4 regions of the Desulfitobacterium sp. LBE genome follow, and region 1 is predicted to be linked to each of the others. Evidence: riboswitches for the same ligand, from Rfam matches in the RefSeq annotation. Region 1 holds a riboswitch; each other region holds the start of a gene.

Region 1 (3,119 bases):
GTGGATAAGAATAGGAGAGTGCCTGGCTATATCCAGTATATAGCGTAGGGCACTCTCTTTTTGTTACAGAAAAAAGGCAGCAATGGTTAAAACCTTCTAGAGCTCCACCCTAGGCATGTTTTCGCTATCTGTGTTACAATATAAGACAAAAGCTTAAACGTTGATAGAGATAAGGGAGACATAGGATATGGGTGCTGATTATGGACAAACCCTTCTGCCGATGACCGGGATTATTCTGGCCGGTGGGAAAAGTTCCCGCATGGGTTGCAACAAGGCTTTTATTGAATGGGATGGGGCACCGCTTATCGAACACAGCTTAGCTGTCTTCAATGCGGTTTTTGCGGAAGTGATGATTAGCAGCAATCATCCGGAGCTTTACGCTGACTATGGAGTAAAGGTGATCAAGGATAATTATCCGGATCATGGGCCATTAGGTGGACTGGAAGCATGCCTGCGGGAAGCCCGTTATGATTATGCATTTTTTGCTGCTTGCGATATGCCTTTTTTGAATACAGAGGTGATTCGATTTATGGCTGAAGAAATTAAAGGCGAGGATATTTTAGTCCCCGAGATTGAGGGTGTAGTTCACCCTCTTCATGCTTTTTACCACAAGAATTGCCTCCCCTTGCTTGCCGAGAGCTTAAAGGCAAAGCATCTTAAACTGACAAAACTTGTTCAGCAATACAGCAGAGTGCGTTATCTAAGGGAGAAGGATTTCCGGGATTTTCCCGCAATACATCTTTTTTTAAGCAATATGAATACCCCTCAGGAGTGCCTGGAGCTGCGGCAACACAATAGTCATAGTATTTAATGCTGTAAAAAGAACATTCTTTATTATTTTTAATGGAAAAAATGTTATTTATCTGGAATATATTAAGAAATATTAATAAGGATTAAGAAATATTATTGCTTTGAACTCTTTTGGCAATCTCCAAAATGGTGTATACTACAAGTAGTTACATTCATTCTGCTATAATTATTTTGAAACATGGAATAATGAGCAAATAGAATATGTTTATGTGCTCCGAAACTGGAAACCTAAAGTTAGCTATGGTTTACCAGTCGTGCATTCTGCACCGGGTATTATTGGAAACAGTAATGCCTCCCATTTGGAAAGGAGTCTGTAGGGTATGCGGGAGCTCCGCGGTTTTACAGACCGTGGGGCTTATTTATTTTGTGGAATAATGAACGTGAAGGTGAGGGGAATCTATGCAAGATCAATATCGGCGCCAGATCGAATACCTGAGGATTTCCATTACAGATCGCTGCAATTTACGATGTAAATATTGCATGCCCGCTGAAGGAGTCCAATGGATTCCTCATGAGCGCATCTTAACCTATGAGGAAATATTGCGTGTCATGCGGATTAGCACCACATTGGGCTTTAGACGGTTCCGCATCACCGGCGGGGAACCCTTAATCAGGGCCGGAGTTCTGGAATTTTTGCAGAATGCCTCGCAAATTCCAGGAGTGGAAGATTTGATGCTGACCACCAATGGGATACTTCTTGCGGACATGGCGGAAGATCTGAAAAAGGCGGGAGTTAATCGGGTCAATATAAGCCTGGATACTTTCAATGAAGATAGGTTCCGGGAACTTACCCGTGGTGGGGATATTAAGAAAGTCTTTCAGGGAATACACCGCTCTCTCGAAGTAGGGCTGCATCCGGTTAAACTCAATGTGGTGGTGGTTCGTGATTTCAATAGCCATGAGCTGCCCCGTTTTATGGAATTAGCTCGTGACTATCCACTTCATGTTCGCTTTATCGAATTGATGCCTATCGGGATCAGCTCGGATAAACGCAGTGATTTTGTATCTATCGATGAGATGAAAGCGATACTGGGTTTAGAAGGCCTTAAAGCCACTCACGATATTCAAGGAGGAGGTCCTGCGGAATATATCACTTCAGAGGGTTTTAAGGGCAGTGTGGGCTTTATCAGCGCTATCAGCAAGCATTTCTGCAGCACTTGCAATCGAATTCGCCTGACGCCTGACGGGAAGCTGCGCCTGTGCTTACACAGTTCCAAAGAAGTGGATTTTCGTGCAGTGCTTCGCTCCAACAAGAGTGATGACGAGGTCAGGGATGTTTTTGCCCAGGCGATTTGGAATAAGCCGGCTGAACATCATATGAATGATCAGGCCTGGCAGGATCAACGGATTATGTCCCAGATTGGAGGATAATTATGGAACTGACACATTTTGATGAAGAAGGCCGGGCACGTATGGTGGATGTCTCGGATAAGGCGGAGACGACCCGGGTGGCTACGGCCCGGGGTAAGGTGGAAATGCAGGCGGAGACTTTGGAGAGGATTCGCTCAGGACAGATTGCCAAAGGGGATGTGTTGGCGGTGGCCCAGGTCGCGGGAATCATGGCAGCCAAACAAACTTCAAATGTGATTCCTATGTGTCACCCTCTGGCTATTACCGGAGCAAAGCTGAATTTCGAAATTGTCCCTCCCGGAACCATAGAAATCGAAGGAATTGTCAAAGTCACGGGTAAAACCGGGGTTGAGATGGAAGCGCTTACGGCTGTCAGTGTTGCTGCCTTAACTATTTATGATATGTGCAAGGCTATCGACAAGACCATGGTCATCGGCGATATCCGGCTTATGGAAAAAACCGGCGGCAAGAGCGGGCATTTTATTCGCGAAGATCACTTAAAGGGCACAACTTAATAGATAAATTCGAATGATTTAAAATAAATTAGGAGGAATGATGATGGCGAAGATTATCGCAGTTTGTACAAGTGAGAAAAAAGGGATGCGGAAAAAAAATGTAGGGGAGGGAGTACTGAAGGTTGATTTTGGTATCGAAGGAGATGCTCATGGCGGGGATTGGCATCGTCAGGTAAGCTTGCTGGCGATGGAAAGCATCAAGAAGATGCAGGATATGGGACTTGATGTAGGACCGGGAGATTTTGCCGAGAATTTAACCACTGAAGGAATCGATCTGGTGAGCCTGCCCCTGGGCACAAAATTAAAGATAGGTGAAACCGGCGTGGGCGAAGTGACACAGATCGGCAAAGAATGTCACACCCGATGTGCTATTTATTATCAAGCGGGGGACTGTGTTATGCCCAAGGAAGGGATCTTCATCCGTGTTCTGGAAGGCGGCTCTAT
Region 2 (3,119 bases), 310 kb from region 1:
CGGTAGTGAAGATAATCGCTTTATCCCTTCCCAGCAGCTTCTGATTGCCCCCCTGCAGGTTTTCGGAAATGGTCAGGATATAAAGAGTATTTGCCAGTAGGTGTTGTTGGGGACGGATCACAATCTCCTTTTTCTTATCAGAATTATCATCAGGGTCCGCCATGATGACATCGATCTCTATAGGCTGGTTTTTGCTGCTGCGCAAAGAAAAACAATGCAGGTTATTATCGCGCACTGCTTTCGTAATCACATTATTGGAAAAAGTCAGTCTGATTTCGGTATTAACCGGGATATTTTCGTCACCGGAATTGATATTGCTTTTCTCCAGGGCCAAGGAAAGATAAGGGCTGCATAGCTTCTTATTATATGGAGTGATATCGACAATCTCCCGTGTCGTAAACAATATGGTGTGGTTTTCTTTCAAGTACTTATAATTATTAGCCTGCAGCAGCTTAGATATGGTTAGCTTATAAAATCTTCCGTCCGTAAGCCGGATTTTGGGTTTGATCACGAAGATTCTTTCCGCCCTTTGCCCCAGCATTTTCTTGCTTCCCGAAATAATTTCAATCGGAATCTCCTTCATCTCACCGTCATAGAGATGGAATCCTGCCATATTTCGGTTTGTGCCGTCAGGGATTCTATGCTCCATAATAGCCGAGACATTGGAAGAAAAGACTACCTCCATTTCAAAGCCATCCCCGGCAGAATTTTTGAGATTAATGGCCTGTACTGTCAGCGGGTTTTCCCCTACGGCATAACTGGAAGAAAGGGATGCCAAAAATAAATCAAGGGCGTCCACCTGCTCAACGGGAAGTTTCCGTATATTACCGATAATCCGGCTGATTTTCGGTGATTGAGGCTCGCTCAGCAGTTCCTCGCCGAGCAGCTCTCCCAGGCTGATGCCCAACCCCTGGGCCAACTTGCGCAGGGTTTCCAGGGTCGGTTGTTTTTCTCCAGACTCGATCCTGAAGATAAAGGATTGGCTTAAACCGGATAGCTTAGATAACCTGGAGGTTGAAAGCATATGATTCTCTCTCAGTTGTCTTAAGTGACTGCCAAAATCCACTTGGTGGCTCACCTCCTATGGGATATTATGCCATGAATTGCAGCAATCATCAAGGCTTGAGCTCCTGAAAAGAAATATCGCTCCCATCAAAATGAACCAGAACTTGTAATAGAAATAGTGCACAACAGCTGTTTTGAAAGCTGGTGCTATAGCAAATAATGCCTAAAGTCATATTGTATTTATGCCAACATGACAAGTAGAAAACTCCTTTTCTATTGTTTTAGGAAAAGAGAGGGGATAAGAATCTATATAAACTAATATAAACCATTTTGAAAGCTAATAAAAAGTACTTTCAATTTGGTTATATTGTGTTATAATGATTTTGACTAAAGGCATATATAATATATGCCTAATACATAAGGTTCAGGCACCAATATAATATATCTCCAAGCTGGTGAGACCTAAGGGAATTCTACGGTTGCCGGCCAGGACGAAAGTCCTCAGGGTGTGTCTGGAAACGGATAGGCCTTCACGTTTGAAAAGGAGGGAAGAAAAGTGCTTTGCAATCAAGGTGAAGCAGGAAGAAGAGTAAGATTGGTGTTTGATAATGACGGGGATAAGCCTATCAGTAGGACCCGGTGGAGTGCTCCTGCTCTGATTTTAAAGGAGGGTAAATTATGATGAAAGAATTCTTAAGCCGTAAAAGAACGCAGATTTTTTCCGTCCTCATGGTGGCGGTTTTGATGATCGCTTCCTTTGTTCCCTCAGCCTTCGCGCTGAATTACAACGGCACAGGCTCCGGTACGGGCAATAAGTCCCTGGATTTTAATGGGTATGAATATACTAAAACCGGCGGTACGGCAACCTTGAATCTCTATTTCAATAAATCCTTAGCATCCAGCCAGGTGACAGGGGGACAGTTTCAGGTTAAGTTGCACAACTCTCCTTATACGCCGGCTTCTTTCACTTACACCAATTTACAGGTGGGCAGTAATGTAAGCGGTGTGACCGATTCGGGCCTGACCAATGGCAGCACGGTTACCCTGAGCTTCGCTTCCGCTTTGGCAGACGATACCTTGTATGATGTGGTCATCAATGCCGCCACTTTGGCTGATGCCCAAGGTGCCGGCGGTGGCGGCTCAGGAAGCGGCCCCGGAAAAACCCTGGGCAACTATACCGACAGGGCGGACTTTACCTTCACTTTCAGAACACCTGACTCACTTGGAGGTTACAGCAATGTGGCTCCCGTCGTGACCTTCTTCGGCGGTCCGGCTGCCGGGACGGACTGGAGCTACGAGTCCAATCTGGGGGTTGTTTTTGACAGGCCCATCGACTCTTCGTCTCTTTCAACATTCCTGTCTGACCTGAGCAGCAACTATGTCCGGACGGATCTTATGGGCAGTCCTGCCGTGGTCCAGGATCCAACGATTAACGGGTCGGCAACCGCCAATGCGGAATGTTATACCCCTCATGCCAATGCAGCCCAAACTACGTTTTTCTTTCCTGAGACGGTGAACGGCAACACCAATCCTGTCTATAACCGGGCCGATGATGCCAGCCACAGCTACAGCCTGACGTTGCCCAGCTTTACCGATGTGAGCAGCAATACCTTCAGTACCCCAGGATCGCTTTCTTTTACTACAGTGAGCGATGATCTGCCAGGGTGGCTGGATAATATCCCGACAGCTGTGGCAGGTACATCTTCTGGGGAACTGGATGTTGCCTGGGATTATAGCAACATTACTCCGTATACCGATACTTTTGATGTGTATATTGCCGATTCAACAGTTTATGCTGACCCGCTGACGGCAGTGTACAGCTTAGCAGATAGCGGTGTTATCGGTGATTCGACAACTTTAACCGGCCTTGTTTCCAACAGAACCTATTATGTGCGTGTTGTGCCGGTCAATGCTGCGGGTTCAGTAGGATTCTCCTGGGCCGGATCAGGAGCGGCCAAATAACTAATTTCTCTCCGTAAGGTGGCCAAAAAACTGGAAAGTTTCCTCGGTTAACTTCGGGGAAACTTTCCTTTTAAGCAGATTAGGACAGGCCAGAGTAGCTATAAACAAAGTGGATGATGATTGATATTTAGAAATAAGGGGATAAAAGAGAT
Region 3 (3,119 bases), 230 kb from region 1:
TCCTGCTGCCGATTACCTTGCCAGGACGGAAAAGCCCGTGCTGATTTTGCAGGGCGACAAGGATTTTCAAGTCACCGCAGAAAAGGATTTCGCTCTCTATCAGCAAATCTGCATCGGTAAGCCCAATGTCTCTTTCAAGCTCTACTCCGGACTGAACCACCTGTTTATGAAGTCGGTTTACGGCAGGGTCAAGGATTTCAAAAAAGAGTACAAAGTCCCGCAAAAAGTGTCTGCAGAGGTTTTAGCGGATATCGCAGAGTGGATAGCAAGGTATGATCAATCTCGCATCTTCAACAACCTGATAAGCGCTGCCTCAGCATATCCCAATCCTCTCTAAACTGACGTGCCAGATTGGGCCGTCTCCTTACTGCCAAGGGATGGTAGGAGACGATGCAGGGGTATCCCAGTATAACATGCCATGATCCTCGCAGATTCTTTACGTGGGCCTCCTGGTCATCAAACATCGCCTGAACAACGGTATCTCCCAGACAAACCAGCAATTGCGGCTGTATGGTTTTAATTTGTTGGATCAGAAATGATTTACTGAAGGCCCTGGCTTCTTCTTTATTGTATCGGCGAAGGGGCCGGCATTTTAAAAGATACGTTATATAAATGTCATCCGGCGTCAAATCAGCTTGATGCAAAGCTGTCTGCAACGTTTGCCTTGTGCCGCAGACATATTCATGGCCATCTTTGTCTTCACGGGCGCCTGGATTATCTAAAATTATAACAACAGGCGCCTTGGGATTACCCTCTCCCCAAATGATCCGCGCTTTTTCCGTGCAGACTTCACATTCCCTATAAGCGACGGCTTCTTTGGGCAATTTATCTTCCGGCCAAATCACCGGTTCAAAACACGAATCCATATTAACTCTCCTAACCCTGCTGGGATTATTAGGACCAACTATTTAGCTATCGCTTTAATGGTTATATTGTCCATAATTTGCGATATATTTCATGATCGCATTACCACCCATTACATATTACCTATCACTCATTACCCATACCCATTTCCTTCCCTGCACTTTTGCGACCCATTACGCATGAAATTTGCTTCGTCAGCTTGCATCGATGCATGGTGTTATTAGGAAAAAATAAACCGTTTTCTCCCAAAACCAAACAAAACCATTGATAAATATAAACGTTATGCAGTATAATATCATTGGAAGAATGTAAATCATGTTTATGTCAGTTCAATAGCGACGTTCACAAACTTCATCCTCTCACCAACACTAACACAAGCAAATAAAACAAACATCACCATTAAGCTGCATGTTCCCGAGCTAATCGGATACCAGTCAATTGTGCTGGTTTTGACAGTAAATTTAGATTAAAAACTGAAAAAGATCTCCGAGCCGGAATGAACCTAAAGAGCAATTCTATGGACACCGGACAGGGCCCAGGCCCTCGGGGTATACTTGGAAACGGGTATGCCTTCACGTTTGAAAAGGAGGTGGATTAAAGCCAACTGTGTATGAAATCAGTTATGGCTCCGCTTTCTATTGGCGGAGCCATTATTTTTTTTAAATTTTAAAACTGTTAGGTGGTGAATTTCATTGGCAAGTATAAAAATGAAACAAGTCATGGAATTTTTTGCGGAGAACTATGATATAAACCTCAATGATGCTGAAGAATATTTCATGGCCATTGTTTCTGTCGGATTGTCTTTAAATAAGGAAATGCGAAAAGATGTAGCTGCAATCTATAATCAGAACAAATTAATGTTTTTTGAAAGCACTAAAGAATTTTCAGGATATAATCATGTTTTGCTGAGCAGCGGCGACCTGGAACAAGAAATTTATGCTAAAAAAACTTTAGGTATTTTGCTAAGCGCTGAACAGTCCGAGCTGATCAAAGTGAAGATCTTACGGCTGATCAAGAAGCATTACAAAGATATCTATGTTTACGCTCAAAATAATAATTACGATGGATTTAGAAAGAAATTATCAGCCATAGAAGACACCAGCAAAAACCTCAAGGTAACAGAAACCCTGATTGTTTTATTTTTTTACACTATGAAACAATTAAATGAAAATATAATCAACCTGCAAGTAGTCGAAAATGCCTTTAATGCGGCGAGTTTGTTTATTAACATTAACCCTATCAATACGGATATTCAAAATGAATTAAAAAGAGAAACCAGATTAGCCCAGGTAAAACAGATCGTCAAGGATGAACTTGGAACAATAAAAAACTCTTCAGATATTCTTTATAGTAACCATAAAGATTTAAAAACTATGGTAAGTTGTTTGCGCAATCTCCTGATCATAGATAAATTAGATCTTGATTTCATTGCACCCAAGGTTAACCAGGATGATTTGGATAAAGTTATGCTGGCCTTTATAAAAACTACAGGAAAAGCGGAATTTGATGAAACTCAAGTTGTGCAATCCTTCGGTGCCGGATATATTATGAAAATGCTGCTTAATGAATACTTAAGAGCGAGGGAGCTTTATCTTACTTATAGTGATGAAGATGCCCTCTATTCCGAATTAAAAGCTCTTAAGGAAAAGCTGGATACTGCATCATTGGCAAAGGACACTGTTGAAATCCAGGCGCACAAACTGAAAAGCGAGATTGAAACGCATGAGCTTAAACTGAAAAATGCCTTATCAGAGCAAAGCAGATTTTATGAAGCACAAATCAATGAGTTAAATAAGGAGATCGATAGACTTAAAATAAACCTGGATGCGGAAATGAAAAATAGAGAGGAACTTTTTCAGCTTCGGGAGTTTTTCATCGATCTTAAAAACGACTATTCACCTACAGATACCTCCTTGGATCTATCGAGGTTTATCGCCAACAAGAAGCTCTTAATCATCGGCGGGACCCCAAGTTGGCGGAAACGTTTGGAGGCTAAATTCCCCACCATCCTTACGGCAGATGGCTTTAATGACAAGATTGAACTGAGAAGTTATGGAGAGGTGGATTTCGTTCTCTTCTATTCAAGCTATATGAGTCACAAAACCTATTATAAAACCGTCGATTTCATAAGAGCCAATGATATTCCGGCCGGTTATATTGGTAGAACAAATATGGATTTAGTCGAATTTGAAATAGCTGAAGAATTAAATAAGCGATTAGCAGCTCATTAGGGGATTTTTAATCCTGTTCTCGGT
Region 4 (3,119 bases), 1.5 Mb from region 1:
TATGGCAGATCTCTAAAAAAGTCTTCTCCTGAAGAAGCGGCGCCAGCTCTTTTATCAACGGTCCATTGCTCAGCCAAATTGCCAACAGGTTGGTAATTTGGCTGAGCAATGGTTGTAAAAAAAGGGAGCCTCGCCAACTGCTTTAAATTACCTAAAGCCGTTGGGCGAGGCTCCCTTACCTTGCACTATCAGAAAGTATAAGGGCAACCAGCGACTTCGCCTCCTTCGTAAGTATGCGTTTAAGGCACGGCGAAGCCGGGTTTTCTTTAACGCTTATTTGCCGAAGGGACAGTGAGGATAGGTACATTCCGGACACTCCAGGCACAAGCCGCCATGACCGTATTTGGCAATTTCCAGGCGGGTAAGCCGCTCACCGGCCAGAATGCGGGTGGCCACCAGGTCAAAGACCGTTTTTCTTGAGTACATGACACATCCGGGCAATCCCAGAATCGGGATATCATCCAGGTAAGCCAGCAACAGCATGGCTCCGGGAAGAACAGGAGTGCCATAAGTGATCAACTCTCCCCCCAGACCTTTGATGGCTGTAGGGGTTAAATCATCGGGATCCACGGACATGCCGCCGGTGACCAGGACCATTTCCGCGCCTTGTTCGATATGCTCGCGGATGCGTTCCTGAATCATCTCCACATCATCGTCGGCGAAGGTTTGCCCCAGCAGGACAGAACCCCATTCAGCCACTTTTCTTTGCAGAACCGGTCCGAATTTATCCTGGATACGGCCATGGTATACTTCACTTCCCGTGGTCACCACCCCAACCTTTTTGGATTGCAGGGGGCGGATTTGCAGAATGGGTTCCTCGAAGCGGCGGGCGATTCCTTCCGCTTCGATCACGACATTTTCATCAATCATCAAAGGAACTACTCTGGTCCCGGCTATCTTCTGCCCTTTCTTCACCGGGCGGTGATTATGAAGGGTGGCAAGAATAATATATTCCAAAGAATTAAGGGCGTAGATCCCTTCTTCCGAAGCATAGATTAAACCATCCTCTTCAGCAATCAGATTGACCTTTCCCTCTTTCGTTTCACTGAAAGAAAGCCCCGGACCGGCCACAGCCTTGGCCAGGCGCTCCGCCGCTTCATCTTCGTGAATAAGACCCGGAGTCTGATCCCAGACAAAAATATGCTCTTTTCCCATACTAAGCAGGGTGGGAATATCCTCTTCTTTGATCACATGACCCTTTCTAAAGCGGGCGTCTTTTGTTTTTCCTGGAATAATTTGTGTCAGATCGTGCATAAGCACCGATCCAATCGCATCCTGTACTTTAACCTTCTGCATAGGGGTTCCTCCTTTTCTTTACGGAAGGCATGTTCATTTCTAAGCATACCCTGGTTTCAGATATTTCTGAAACGGCCAAAATTCCGTAGATAGCGTCAGACTTGCTTCAGTCAGTAGGAAATATGGCTCGGCCATTCCCTATTATAAACCATAAGCAGCAATCAGGGAATGTCTCACTGCTCAAGAAAATAGTTTTTTCTACTTTTAAAGGGTTTCTGCCAAGGAATAGAGAATTTTCTTCATAATAAACTTCTATGATAGTTTATGAGAGGAAGAGAAGTATGGCTAGTAATATCACCGGGTTTGAACTATTTAAAAGCAATCCTAACTGGCAGGAACTGCCCGATTCATTTTGGGAGTTTTGTTCTGCTCATGGACGGGTTCGCCATTATGCAGCAAAGCAATTCCTTTTCTTTTTCGGAGAAGAAAGCAACTCAGTTTATTTTTTGCTCAAAGGCCGCATTCAAATCCTGCTTATGAGTGAATTTACCGAAAAAATTTTCCGGATTCTGCAGCCGCCCGCATTTTTTCCGGAAGTTGTTTTAGATAGTAAAACTTATCCTTATGCAGCCCTCACTGCTGAAGCCTCCGATGTTTTCGTTTTGGATCGCAAAGCACTGGTCCAATATTTTAAGGAAAATCCTTCCACCCTTCTGCCTTTTTATCAAAACATGGCTTTGGATCTCCGCAGAGCCTACCGGCAAATCAAAAACATCGCTCTGGGGGATGCTCGTTCCCGGCTGGGGGCCAAACTCTTTGCCCTGGCTCATGTCCACGGCCAGGAGACCCCTGAGGGAATTCTGATCACTGTTCCTCTGACCGCTACCGAGCTGGCGGGAATGTGCAGCTTAGCGCGGGAATCCGTGAGCCGCATCTTAAGCGAATTGCGGGATTTAGGAATACTTAAAATGGAGAAAAAACAAATCACCATCAGCGATTTAGAGCAACTGAGGAGCTGGATTCACGAACGCCAAAACTCTTTGTAAAACCTTACAGATGCGGTCGGCGGTCCAGAAAATGAGTAAGCCTTTCCTGAGGCAGGCCATTGTCTATATAGTCTTCAAGGATGCGGCCAATGATCCGGGGAAGTTCAGAAGTCTGGAGCTTTTCCCTGGACAATCGCGCCAATTGGGGATGCCTTCCCAGGCGTCCGCCGAGATGAAGAGTCCATCCCGATTCCCCAGGGAGGATTTTGCCTGTGGGGCAGGAACGGACACAATCCCCGCAGCCAATGCACTTCGTCGGCTCAAATTCCAGCTCTCCCTGCCAGGATAAGGCACCTTCCTGACAAGAACGGCAGCAGGCCTGGCAGCCCGTACACCTTGCCTCCGTGAGCTTAGGCATAAGAAAACCAGTCAGACCGATATCTTTGATTTGGGGCTGGGAACAAGCGTTAGGACAACCGGCTATGCTGATCTTCGGTAAATGATGATAATGAATCACCGGAAACTTTTGCTTCAAATGGGATAATAAATCCAGATTCTTGAGCATCTGCTCTAACTGTTGGTGTAATAAAGACCAGTCCTGAGCAGATTTACCGCAGTTTCTCCGGCAGTGCTCCAGGACAAAGCCAGGATGATCGATCATTATGCCTCCTCCATTGCTCATCATTTGAACTTATTGTACCATCCTCAGACTCTGGTGTTGTGTTTTGGGTCACACTTCTCAAGTTCACAGCGGCAAATAAAAAGCATAGCCATTTGACTATGCTTAAAATGTCATTTGGGGTTGCTAAGCTTTACTCGCTTCTGTCTGCTGAGGGATATGCCTGCCTTTCCTCTCCGAAATCAATAACCCTGTTAATGTCAGTACAATTCCCAATA

The links. Region 1 has a riboswitch for molybdenum cofactor ahead of moaA (GTP 3',8-cyclase MoaA). Riboswitches for the same ligand answer to the same signal wherever they lie in the genome.
Region 2: another riboswitch for molybdenum cofactor. It lies ahead of DESLBE_RS08375 (fibronectin type III domain-containing protein); the one in region 1 lies ahead of moaA (GTP 3',8-cyclase MoaA).
Region 3: another riboswitch for molybdenum cofactor. It lies ahead of DESLBE_RS08775 (keratin); the one in region 1 lies ahead of moaA (GTP 3',8-cyclase MoaA).
Region 4: another riboswitch for molybdenum cofactor. It lies ahead of DESLBE_RS02925 (molybdopterin-binding protein); the one in region 1 lies ahead of moaA (GTP 3',8-cyclase MoaA).

Annotation. Positions count from the first base shown of each region.
Region 1 covers NZ_VLKD01000001.1:2,068,782-2,071,900, reverse strand. The annotation lists gene DESLBE_RS09835 (molybdenum cofactor guanylyltransferase) at 188-811, shown strand; molybdenum cofactor riboswitch at 1,011-1,137, shown strand; gene moaA (GTP 3',8-cyclase MoaA) at 1,210-2,181, shown strand; gene moaC (cyclic pyranopterin monophosphate synthase MoaC) at 2,184-2,675, shown strand; gene DESLBE_RS09820 (MOSC domain-containing protein) at 2,719-3,119, shown strand, end outside.
Region 2 covers NZ_VLKD01000001.1:1,761,381-1,764,499, reverse strand. The annotation lists gene DESLBE_RS08380 (helix-turn-helix domain-containing protein) at 1-1,066, opposite strand, end outside; molybdenum cofactor riboswitch at 1,439-1,568, shown strand; gene DESLBE_RS08375 (fibronectin type III domain-containing protein) at 1,684-2,967, shown strand; gene DESLBE_RS08370 (cell wall-binding repeat-containing protein) at 3,118-3,119, shown strand, end outside.
Region 3 covers NZ_VLKD01000001.1:1,841,107-1,844,225, forward strand. The annotation lists gene DESLBE_RS08765 (alpha/beta fold hydrolase) at 1-337, shown strand, start outside; gene DESLBE_RS08770 (uracil-DNA glycosylase) at 291-866, opposite strand; molybdenum cofactor riboswitch at 1,337-1,469, shown strand; gene DESLBE_RS08775 (keratin) at 1,557-3,095, shown strand.
Region 4 covers NZ_VLKD01000001.1:615,040-618,158, reverse strand. The annotation lists gene DESLBE_RS02930 (VWA domain-containing protein) at 1-32, shown strand, start outside; gene DESLBE_RS02925 (molybdopterin-binding protein) at 274-1,296, opposite strand; molybdenum cofactor riboswitch at 1,289-1,441, opposite strand; gene DESLBE_RS02920 (Crp/Fnr family transcriptional regulator) at 1,578-2,282, shown strand; gene DESLBE_RS02915 (4Fe-4S dicluster domain-containing protein) at 2,287-2,883, opposite strand; gene DESLBE_RS02910 (DMT family transporter) at 3,028-3,119, opposite strand, start outside.